2 linked regions of the Actinokineospora alba genome follow. The main gene of each other region encodes a partner of the protein of the gene in region 2 in a complex. Links are inferred from orthologs where the notes say so. Each region holds a gene or a part of one and is shown on either strand. Other genes may lie near its edges.

Region 1 (5,731 bases), 620 kb from region 2 along the record:
TGATGCTCGGCCAAGAGCTCTACGGCCGCACGATCGGCATCGTGGGCTGCGGCCGTATCGGCCAGGCCACGGCCCGCCGCGCCCTCGGCTTCGGGATGCGGGTGATCTATCACAACTCCCGGCCGCTGCCCGCGGACATCGCGGGGGAGCTCAAGGCCGAGCTGCGCACGTTCGACCAGCTGGTGGCCGAGTCGGATGTCATCTCGGTTCACTGCCCGCTGACCCCGGCGACCCGGCACCTGTTCAACGCCGACGTCTTCGCCCGGATGAAGCCATCGGCGGTGCTGGTGAACACCGCCAGAGGCCCGGTCGTGGACGAGAAGGCCCTGGCCGACGCGGTCCGCGCGGGCGAGATCTTCGGCGCCGGACTCGACGTGTTCGAGCGGGAGCCGATCGTCGAGGAGTCGCTGCTCGACCTGGACGCGGTCACGATCGTCCCGCACCTGGGCAGCGCGACCGTGCAGACCAGGGCGGCGATGGGCCTGCTGGCGGTAGAGAATCTGCTGGACGGACTAGCGGGCACTAGGCCGCGTGCGCTGCTCAACCCGGAAGCGCTCAGTGACTAGAAGATGGAAGGTTTGACTACCTCGGAACGCGGGCATTCCGGCTGGTGAGGAGGTACTAATCATGGCAACCCTGTTGTGGATTATCGCTGTGGTGCTCGTAATCGGTGGCATTGTCACCTTGATTCGGGGACAAATGCTCTACGGAGCGCTACTGATCGTGCTCGGCCTGCTCATCGGCCCTGGTGGCGTCAGCATCTTCACCTGACCAAGCTGACCCCACCGCCTCTCTGAGGCACCTGACATAGCGAAGCCCGTGCGTGAATCACGCACGGGCTTCGCTATGTCAGCGACAGATCAGCCTGCGAGCTCCGTGGACCGCACGGTCCAGCGGTCGAGCAGGGTGCTCGCGGCGCCTGAGTCCAGGGCGAGCGTGGCCTGCCCGAGGGCGGCCTCCAGGTCGGCGTGCACGTCGGCGGACAGCCCGCGGAACGCCGCGATGGCGCCCGCGGCGTTGAGCACCACGGCGTCGCGGACCGGGCCGGACTTCCCGGCCACCAGATCGCGGATCACCTGGGCGTTGAACGCGGCGTCGCCACCGCGCAGGTCCTGCGGCTCGGCGGCGGTGACCCCCAGCTTCGCCGGGTCGATCCGGTCCTCCCGGACCTTGCCGCCACTGACCACCCATACCGACGTGGTGGTGGTCGTGGTGATCTCGTCGAGGTTGTCGTCGCCGCGCACGACCAGCACGCTCGCGCCGCGCCGGGCGAACACCTCGGCCACGATCGGCGCCATCCGGGCGTTCGCGCAGCCCACCAGGCCCGCGGTCGGCTGAGCCGGGTTCGTCAGCGGCCCCAGCACGTTGAACGCCGTGGGCACGCCCAGCTCGCGCCGGGTCGGGCCCGCGAACCGCAGCGCCGGGTGGAACGCGGGAGCGAAGCAGAACCCGATGCCGACCTCGCGCACGCAGGTGGCGACGGCGTCGGGGGACAGCTCGATCGCCACCCCGAGCTCCTCGAGGACGTCGGCGGTCCCGCACTGCGAGGACGCCGAGCGGTTGCCGTGCTTGGCCACCGGGACGCCCGCCGCGGCGGTCACCAAGGCGCTCATCGTGGAGATGTTCACCGTGTGGGCCTGGTCGCCGCCGGTGCCGACCACGTCGACGGCGTTGCCCCCGACATGGACGAGCTTGGCGTGCGCCAGCATGCCCTCGGCCATGCCCGCGATCTCGGCGGCCGTCTCACCCTTGGCGCGCAGGCCGATCGCGAACCCGGCGATCTGCGACGGGGTCGCGCTGCCGGACATGATCTCGTTCATCGCCCAGGTGGTGTCCTCGGCGGCGAGGTCGACCCCGTCGATCAGCTGGTTGAGCAGCCGGGGCCAGGTGCGGGCGGTCATGTCAACCACGCGCGACGGGAAGGCGCTTCGAGCGCAGCACGTCGGCGACCGTCTCGGCGGCGGTCAGCGGGTCGAGCGGGTGCACGATCACCGCGTCGGCCTGCGACCAGGTGGCCAGCCAGCGGTCGTCCTTGCGGCGCACGGCGATGACGACCGGCGGGCACTCGTCGATCTCGTTCTTGAGCTGGCGGCACAAACCGATGCCGCCGGTGGGCTGCGATTCGCCGTCGAGGATCGCGAGATCGATGTCACCGCCGTCCATCTCCATCAGCACCTCGGCCACGGTGCCGACCTCGACATACGCCACGCGGCCGATATCCGCCGCCGGACGTCGCCCGATGGCTGTGACGATGGTCTCCCGGACCTCGGGGCGGTGGCTGAACACCAGGATCTTCAGTGGCTGCGTGCTCATGCTCTGGGGTCCTTCGCTAGGCCAGGTGCTGGTGGACACGATGTTATCGGTCTCACGTTCGGGCCTGGCCCAAGGCGTCCAACTGGGGCCCGACGTGCGGTTTTCCGCTCGAACGGCCGACGGTTCGCCGGTGGGGGCGCACCTTCGCCCACGATCGTCAAGGTGTGACCGGGGCGACGCGCGACCCGCCGTGGACCCGATACGCCATCCCGGTCACACGCACGACATAATGCGTCGCGTGACAACAGCAGCGCCCTCCATTGGTCAGCGTGTGCATTCGCTGAACCGGCCGAACATGGTCAGCGTCGGCACCATCGTGTGGCTGTCCAGCGAGCTCATGTTCTTCGCCGGCCTGTTCGCGATGTTCTTCACCGTCAAGGCGCAGAACGCGACCGGACACTGGCCCCCGCCCCTCGAGGCGGGCGGTGAGCCGATCCACCTGAACCTGCCCTTCGCGCTGCCGTTCACCATCATCCTGGTGGCGTCATCGTTCACGTGTCAGCTCGGCGTGTTCGCCGCCGAGCGGGGCGACGTGTTCGGCCTGCGCCGGTGGTACATCCTGACGCTGATCATGGGTGCGATCTTCGTCGGCGGCCAGGCCTACGAGTACATGCAGCTCGTGCACGAGGGTGTCACCATCCCCTCGGGCGGCTTCGGCACCGTGTTCTACCTGACCACCGGGTTCCACGGCCTGCACGTCATCGGCGGTCTCGTCGCGTTCGTGTACCTGCTGATCAGGACGCGGCTGAGCAAGTTCACCCCGGCCCAGGCCACGTCGGCGATCGTGGTCTCGTACTACTGGCACTTCGTCGACATCGTGTGGATCGGACTGTTCGCGGTCATCTACCTGGTGCCGTGATGGCCGCCACCCACCACAGCTTCGCCGAGCCCGCACTGACAGCAAGGGTTGCCGCTTAAATGACCAAGAAACAACGGAGCCACAGCAAGGGCCGCAGGCGCATCGCGGGCCTGCTGGCGCTCGGCATGGCGCTGATGACGCTCGGCCTGCTGTACTCGGCGTTCGCGCCGCAGCCGCAGGTCGCACAGGCCCAGGGCGACCCGGCCGCGCTGCGCAAGGGCGAGCAGATCTACAACAACACCTGCATCAGCTGCCACGGCACCAACCTCGAGGGCGTCACCGACCGCGGCCCCAGCCTCATCGGCGTGGGCGAGGCGTCGGTGTACTTCCAGACCGCGACCGGGCGCATGCCCGCGGTCCGGCAGGAGGCCCAGGCCGAGCGCAAGCCTCCGAAGCTGACCCCCGAGGAGATCGACGCCCTGATGGCGTTCGTCCAGTCCAAGGGCGGCGGCACCCAGCTGCCCCAGGAGTCGGGCAGCCAGCTCGTCGGCGACAACCCCGCCCGCGGTGGCGAGCTGTTCCGGCTGAACTGCGCCTCGTGCCACAACTTCACCGGCCGCGGCGGAGCGCTGTCCTCGGGCAAGTTCGCGCCCAAGCTCGACGGTGTCAGTGAGACCGAGATGTACGCGGCGATGCTCGTCGGCCCGCAGAACATGCCGACGTTCTCCGACCGCCAGCTCAGCCCGGCTGAGAAGAAAGACATCATCGCCTACGTGAGGTCGGTGACCGACGGGAACAACAACCCCGGCGGCAATCCGATCGGCGGCCTTGGTCCGCAGTCCGAAGGCCTGATCGCGTTCATCGTGGGTATGGCGGCCCTGGTCGGCATCACCCTGTGGATTGGGGCGAAGTCATGAGTTCGAACACCCCCCAGGACGTGCCCAGCGACGAAGAGCTGGCCCAGATGTCCCGGGACGACCTGGTCAAGCTTGGCAACAAGCTCGACGGCGTCGAACTGGTCGAATACCCGGACCCGTGGCCGGTCAAGGGCACCCGCGCGGAGAAGCGCGCCGAGCGCGCCGTCGCACTGTGGTTCCTGATCGCGGCGCTCGCGGGGTTCGCGTTCATCGGCGTGTTCCTCTTCTGGCCGCACGCCTACGTCGCTCCGAACACCGACGGGTACTTCATGTACTCGCTGTTCACCCCGATGCTGGGTGCGACCCTGGGCCTGTCGATCCTGGGTGTCGGTGTCGGCGCGCTGCTCTACATGAAGAAGTTCGTCCCGCACGAGGTCGCGGTGCAGCAGCGCAACGACAGCGGGTCCTCCGAACTGGACAAGGCGACGATCCTCGCCGAGCTCGCCGACGCGGGTGACCGCACCACCATCGCCCGCCGCTCGCTGATCAAGCGCTCCGCCGGCCTCGGCGCGGGCGCGATGGGCCTCGGCATCGGCGTGTTCGCCATCGGCGGCCTGGTCCGCGACCCGTGGGCGCAGACCGAGTCCAAGGACTCGCTGTGGCACACCGGGTGGAAGCACGAGAAGCCGGGCGAGAAGGTCTTCCTGCGCCGCGCCACCGGCCACGCGCACGAGGTCTCCCTGGTCCGTCCCGAAGACCTGTCCGCCGGTGCGATGGAAACGGTGTTCCCGTTCCGCGAGTCGGAGCGTGAGGACCACCACGCGCTGTCCAAGGCGCTCAAGCGCTCGGACAACCCGGTCATGCTGATCCGCCTGCGCTCCGAGGACGGCCGCAAGGTCGTCAAGCACCAGGGCCAGGAAGACTTCAACTACGGCGACTACTACGCGTACACGAAGATCTGCAGCCACCTCGGCTGCCCGACGTCGCTGTACGAGGACGCCACCAACCGCATCCTGTGCCCGTGCCACCAGTCGCAGTTCGACGCGCTGGCCTACGGCAAGCCCATCTTCGGTCCGGCGACCCGCAAGCTGGCCCAGTTGCCCATCGCGGTCGATGAGGAGACGGGCTACTTTATTGCCAGGAGCGATTTCATCGAGCCGGTCGGGCCCGCATTCTGGGAGCGGAAGTCATGAGCGCAATCACAACTCCCACCAAGGCCAACTCCGCCGCCTCCCGTGCCGCGGGTGGTGCTGCCAAGTGGGCGGATGACCGCTATCACCTGGCCAAGGGCATGCGCCACCAGATGAACAAGGTCTTCCCGACGCACTGGTCGTTCCTGCTCGGCGAGATCGCGCTCTACAGCTTCATCGTGCTGCTGCTCTCGGGCACCTACCTGGCGCTGTTCTTCGACCCCTCCATGCAGGAGGTCGTCTACCAGGGTTCGTTCGTCAACCTGCGTGGCCTGGAGATGTCGCGGGCCTATGAGTCGACGCTGATCATCACCTTCGACGTGCGCGGCGGCCTGTTCGCCCGGCAGGTCCACCACTGGGCGGCCCTGCTGTTCATGGCGGCGATCGTCTGCCACATGTTCCGCGTGTTCTTCACCGGCGCCTTCCGGCGCCCGCGTGAGGTCAACTGGGTCATCGGCGTGCTGCTGTTCCTGCTCGGCGCGTTCGAGGGCTTCGCGGGCTACTCGCTCCCCGACGACCTGCTCTCCGGCGCGGGTCTGCGGATCATGTCCGGCCTGCTGCTGTCGCTGCCG
Region 2 (5,912 bases):
TCCCTTGTGCTGGTTGGGCGGTGTCAAGGGTCGCGCAGCGATCGCGCAGCGACGGCCGCTTGCGGCCGCCCTTGACTCCGCCCAACCAGCACAAGACCATCGAGGATGAGGGTGCCCACCCACCCAACCAGACCCCGGACGAGGGAACCTAAGCCGAGGACAAGCCACAGACCTAAGAGGACCACTGAGCCAGAATCGTCACAGTCCCCGGCGAAACCTCAGTAAACCCAGCATCCCGAACAGCAAGAACCCCCCGGTCCTTCCAAGCAGCATCCGGCGAATCCCCCGGATGCAACCCCTCCCACACCGCTTCAGACGGCGTCCGCACCGCACACCGAAACCCCTTGCCCCGCCAGCCTTCCACCTCCGCGGGCCCCAGCAACGCCGCCAACAGCATCGTCGCGTGCCCGACCTGAGCCGCAGCCTTCCCAGCCGTCATCGGCACCGAAGGGTTGCACCACAACACCGGCACGCCGGCCTCAACCGGCCCAGGCGAGTCGAGAGGCAAATCGCTCCCCGAGATCTGCAGCTTCGACACTTCCCGCGGCACCTCAGCGACAAGCCCAGGCACCAAAGCACGAGCCTGAGCGCCGCCAACCTCGACAGTCACCCCAGGAAGCGCCTGCACCGCCGCCCACTGCGCCCCCCTGGCCCGCCGCGACACCTTGCGAATCCGACCGCGGACCCAGACATCGACGTCGTCGTGCCAGGGCCCGTCCTGCCCCGCCTGCGGATCCAGGCAGACCGCCACCGCCGCCGCGGCCGCCGCCTCCAGCAGCGCGCTGCGGGCCGGGGCTTCCCGTTCGATCCGCAGGATCACCGGCATCGCCCGCACGTGCTCCGGGTCCTCATCAGCGGTGTCGCGGGTGGCCGAGGCGGGCAGCCCCAGCCACGCGGCATACCGGGCGGCGAGCGGGTCGAGGATGCTCACAGGCGTTCGAGGTCCAAACCGTCGGCGAGGTCGGCGGCCTCGACCTCGGCGCGGGTGACGCCCAGGACGAAGAGCACGACGTCGAGGTAGGGGTGGGACAGGGCGGTGTCGGCGATCTCGCGCAACGCCGGTTTCGCGTTGAAGGCGATCCCCAGGCCCGCGGTCGCCAGCATGTCGATGTCGTTGGCGCCGTCGCCGACCGCGACGCACTGGGCCAGCGGCACCCCGAAGGACTCCGCGAACCGGCGCAGGGCCACCGCCTTGCCTTGGCGGTCGACGACCTCGCCGACCACCCGGCCGGTGAGCAGGCCGTCGACGATCTCGAGGTCGTTGGCGGCGGCGAAGTCGAGGTCCAGGTCGTCCACGAGGCGGTCGATGACCGCGCTGAACCCGCCCGACACCACACCGCAGCGGAATCCCAGGCGCTTGAGGGTGCGGATCGTCGTGCGTGCCCCCGGTGTCAGCTCCAGGTCCTTGGCCACCTCGTCGAGGACCGACGCGGGCAGGCCCTTGAGGTGGCTGACCCGGTGGTGCAGCGACTCGGTGAAGTCGAGTTCACCGCGCATGGCGGCCTCGGTGACCGCGCGGACCTGCTCCTCGGCGCCCGCCTTGGCGGCGAGCATCTCGATGACCTCGCCCTGGATCAGCGTCGAGTCGACGTCGAACACGATGAGCCGCTTCGCCCGGCGGGCCAGTTGGTCGCGCTCGACGGCGACGTCCAGGCCCACCCGGACCGAGACGTCCGCGAGCGCCTCACGCAGCCGCGCGTCGGCCTCCGGGGTGTCCTGCGCGACGGAGACGTGCAGCTCCAGGCCGGTGACCGGGTAGTCGGCCACCCGGCGGATGGCGTCGATGTTCACGCCGAGGGCGGCGAGGCGGCGGGCGACCTCGGTGAAAGCGCGCGCGGTCACCGGCCTGCCCAGGACCACCAGCACGTGCGACGAACCCTGGCGCGCCCCCGAGCTCGGGTCGGCGCCGACCTCGACCTCGACCCGCATCGACACCGTCGCCATGGCCTGCTCGACGGCCTCCTGGAGGCCCTCGGGGTCGTGGGTGGCGTCGACCAGCACGCCGAGCACGAGTTGGCCGCGGATGACCACCTGCTCGACGTCGACGATCTCCACACCGTGCCGGGTGAGGACGGCGAACAGGACCGAGGAGACACCCGGCTTGTCCGGGCCGGTCACCGTGATCAGAACAGGGGTATTGGGGCTAGCCACCACGATCCTCGTAACTCCGCGCGGGCGCGGACGGTGAGACGTTTCGGCGGCGCCGTTGCCGCGGCGGGGAACCCCATGTTACCGGGGCGTCACGTCCACGACCGGTTCACCGGGGCGAACCTCACACAACGCGAACGGCCCGGCTCCCTGAGTGGGAACCGGGCCGTTCGGCGATGGTCGATCAGTTGGGCTTGAGCGGGTCTTCCTTGTCGATCTCCGGCGGGTTCATCGCCGCGGCAAGCTCCTGGGACGGCGCCGGGATGGCGTGCCCGTTCTTGTCGTGGCCGATGTTCCGCTCGGCTTCGATGCGCTCCAGCATGTGCGGGTAGTGCAGGTCGAAGGCGGGCCGCTCGGAACGGATCCTGGGCAGCTCGGTGAAGTTGTGCCGCGGCGGCGGGGAGCTGGTGGCCCACTCCAGGGAGTTGCCGTAGCCCCACGGGTCGTCCGCGGTGGTGATCTCACCGAAGCGGTAGGACTTGAAGACGTTCCAGATGAACGGAAGCGTCGACGCGCCCAGGACGTAGGCGCCGAGCGTCGAGATCATGTTCAGCGTCGTGAAGCCGTCGCTGGCCAAGTAGTCGGCGTAGCGGCGCGGCATGCCCTCGTTGCCCAGCCAGTGCTGGACGAGGAAGGTGCCGTGGAAGCCGAGGAACGTCAGCCAGAAGTGCAGCTTGCCCAGCGGCTCGTCCAGGTACCGGCCCGTGATCTTCGGGAACCAGAAGTAGATACCGGCGAAGGTCGCGAACACGATCGTGCCGTAGAGCACGTAGTGGAAGTGGGCGACGACGAAGTACGTGTCGGACACGTGGAAGTCGATCGCCGGGGCCGCGAGCAGCACGCCGGTGAGGCCGCCGAAGAGGAACGTCACCAGGAAGCCGACGCTGAACAGCATCGGTGTCTCGAAGGTGAGCTGCCCCTTCCACATCGTGCCGATCCAGTTGAAGAACTTCACACCGGTCGGGACCGCGATGAGGAACGTCATGAACGAGAAGAACGGCAGCAGGACCGCGCCGGTCGCGTACATGTGGTGCGCCCACACCGTCATCGACAGCGCCGCGATACCCAGCGTCGCGTAGATGAGGGTGCGGTAGCCGAACAGCGGCTTGCGGCTGAAGACCGGGAAGATCTCCGACACGATGCCGAAGAACGGCAAGGCGACGATGTAGACCTCGGGGTGTCCGAAGAACCAGAACAGGTGCTGCCAGAGGATCACGCCACCACTGGCCGGGTCGAACACGTGCGCCCCGAGCTGGCGGTCGGCGAGCAGGCCGAACAGCGCGGCGGTGAGGATCGGGAACGCGAGCAGCACCAGGATGCTGGTGATCAGGATGTTCCACACGAAGATGGGCATCCGGAACATCGTCATACCGGGCGCGCGCAGGCACACGATGGTGGTGATCATGTTGACCGCACCGAGGATGGTGCCCAGACCACCGACCGCCAGGCCGACGATCCACAGGTCGGCGCCGACGCCGGGCGAGTGGATCTTGTCCGACAGCGGGGTGTAGGCGAACCAGCCGAAGTCGGCCGCGCCACCCGGGGTCAGGAAGCCCGCCATCACGATCAGGCCGCCGAAGAGGTACAGCCAGTACGAGAAGGCGTTGAGCCTCGGGAACGCCACGTCCGGCGAGCCGATCTGCAGCGGAAGAACGAAGTTCGCGAAGCCGAAGAGGATCGGCGTCGCGTACAGCAGCAGCATGATCGTGCCGTGCATGGTGAAGAGCTGGTTGTACTGCTCCTGCGACAGGAACTGCTGTCCCGGAACGGCGAGCTCACTGCGGATCAGCATCGCCATCGCCCCGCCCACCATGAAGAAGGCGAACGACGTGACTAGGTACATGATGCCGATTTGCTTGTGGTCCGTCGTGCGGAACAACCGCAGCAGGTACGAACCCTTGAGCGTCTCGCGGGCCGGATACGGCCGCGTCGCGATCGGCTGCGGGGCTACTGCAGTCACTCCTGCCTCCTGCGTGCCTCGAGGTGTGAACATGGGTGAGTTCGCCTTGGCGGCGGTTACTCGGGAGGAATCCTAGCCCGCACCTGAGGGCGTGGCGCGCCTGGGTTGGGCCGCTGTGACGTGGTACTCGCCACGTCACAGGCGGTGACTCAGGCCGGGACGACGGCGAACTGGCGCAGGACGAGGTCGGTGAAGGTGACCGGGCCACGCGGGCCGGGTACCCGGTCGAGGTTGATCCCGGTCTCGGGGACCCCGCGCAGCTTGAAGCCGTCGAGCAGCCGGGTCGGCGCGTTCCAGAACACGCCGGTGCCGGTGTAGCCCGCCATGAAGTCGGCGGCCGCCTTCTTGTCCGTGGTGACGATGCCCGCGGCCAGGCCGGAGGTCTCCTCGTTCGCGACGCGGACCGCGTCGGCGAGGCTGTCGACCGGGGCGATGGTGACGGTGGCCTCGCGGTCGGAGTCCAGGGCCCACTCGTAGCCGACGGCGTGCTCGTGCGGGGGCAGCGACGGCTCGACGCCCGCCTTGTCGAGCGCGGCCTGGATGCCGGGCAGCGCCGCGTCGTAGACGTCGCGGTGGACCAGGAGCAGGTTGAGGCGGTTGCAGACTCCGAGGCGGTCGAGGCTGCGGGTGATGAGGTCCTCGGCGAACGCGGGGTCGGCTTTGACGTCGTAATAGAGGACGCCACCGCCGTCGGCGTGGGCCAGGGTGCGCACCCCGTGGGCCGCCGCGCGGCGGTCGAGTTCGCGGGTGGTCTCGCCGCTGCCGCGCACGATGACCAGCGGGATCAGGTGCGGCAGCTCGACCAGCGCCCCCGCGGCGGCGCGGTCGGCGGTGGGCACCAGCTGGATGACGTCGGGGTCGATGTTCGCGTCGGACAGACCGGGCGCGATGACCTCCTTGAGCAGGGCCGTGGCCGAGCGCAGGGCGGCGGAGCCGGTGCGCAGGACGCCCGCGTTGCGGGACTTCACCAGCTGCGAGGCGACGTCGACGGTGACGTTCGGGCGGGCCTCGTAGTTGGCGCCGATGACGCCGACCGGCCTGCGCAGCTCGATCAGCCGCAGGCCGCCGTCGAGGTCACGCACGGGGGTCTCGCGCGCGGGATGCGGCACGGAGGCGAGCAGTCGCAGCTGCTCCGCCATGTCCTCCAGGCGCTCCTCGGTGATGCGCAGCCGGTCGAGCAGGCCACCACTCATCCCTGACGCCTCGGCGGCGGCGACGTCCTCGGCGTTCGCGGCGAGGATCTTGGCCCGGGCCGAGGAGAGCCGGGCGGCCATCTCGCCGATCGCCGCGTCGACCGCCTCGTCGGAGGCACCGGCCAGGTCCGGCGCGGCGAGCTTCGCCTTCGATGCGCACCTGGCCACGATCTCGCCGATGGCTTCGGGGGTCTGCTCGCTCACGGTGATTCCCTTCGATTGGCCGAGTTCAAAGTGTGCCTCATCGCCTGATCTGCTCGGATGGGGTGGTGACCACGCACGCCAAGCTGCTCGACCTGCTGGCCGAGCCGCCCGCCGAGCCCGACTTCGCCGCCGGCTACCTGAACCTGCTCGGCGCCGAGGTTCAGGCCGGTCCGCCGACCGGGCTCGTGCAGCGGCTGATGCGCACCAACCTGGTGCCGATGGTCTACGAGCGCTGGTGGCGGCCCGCCCTCGGCCGGGTGATCAAGGGCCCGACCGGTCCGAGCATGGCCGAGGAGCACGACATCGCGGTGCGGCTGCTGCGGCTCAAGCCGGGTGGGGTGGCGCTGGACGTGGCCTGCGGGACGGGCGGGTTCACCCGGCGTTTCGGGGTGGAGGTCGGTCCGACG

Evidence for each region.
Region 1: the proteins of ctaD (region 2) and ctaE are in contact, whole or in part, in a solved structure (PDB 7CUB), measured with the Escherichia coli proteins. The link is inferred for Actinokineospora alba from one-to-one orthologs.

The regions. Positions count from the first base shown.
Region 1 is NZ_SNXU01000001.1:4,056,938-4,062,668, forward strand. The notes cover bases 1,647-4,357. They hold ctaE (aa3-type cytochrome oxidase subunit III), read left to right. Parts: upstream 1,647-2,542; coding sequence 2,543-3,172; downstream 3,173-4,357. Other genes in these bases: trpD (anthranilate phosphoribosyltransferase), read right to left, coding at 1,647-1,901; C8E96_RS18755 (hypothetical protein), read right to left, coding at 1,903-2,313; qcrC (cytochrome bc1 complex diheme cytochrome c subunit), read left to right, coding at 3,232-4,029; qcrA (cytochrome bc1 complex Rieske iron-sulfur subunit), read left to right, coding at 4,026-4,357. In the rest of the region: C8E96_RS18745 (2-hydroxyacid dehydrogenase), read left to right, coding at 1-566; C8E96_RS33380 (GPGG-motif small membrane protein), read left to right, coding at 628-771; more of trpD, read right to left, coding at 861-1,646; more of qcrA, read left to right, coding at 4,358-5,162; qcrB (cytochrome bc1 complex cytochrome b subunit), read left to right, coding at 5,159-5,731. UniProt on the Escherichia coli protein: Cytochrome bo(3) ubiquinol terminal oxidase is the component of the aerobic respiratory chain of E.coli that predominates when cells are grown at high aeration.
Region 2 is NZ_SNXU01000001.1:3,432,746-3,438,657, reverse strand. Bases 1,721-4,612 are described here. They hold ctaD (aa3-type cytochrome oxidase subunit I), read right to left. Parts: upstream 4,109-4,612; coding sequence 2,333-4,108; downstream 1,721-2,332. Other genes in these bases: C8E96_RS15810 (aldehyde dehydrogenase family protein), read right to left, coding at 4,258-4,612; serB (phosphoserine phosphatase SerB), read right to left, coding at 1,721-2,151. In the rest of the region: C8E96_RS15825 (peptidyl-tRNA hydrolase), read right to left, coding at 173-931; more of serB, read right to left, coding at 928-1,720; more of C8E96_RS15810, read right to left, coding at 4,613-5,505; C8E96_RS15805 (class I SAM-dependent methyltransferase), read left to right, coding at 5,571-5,912. UniProt on the Escherichia coli protein: Cytochrome bo(3) ubiquinol oxidase is the terminal enzyme in the aerobic respiratory chain of E.coli that predominates when cells are grown at high aeration.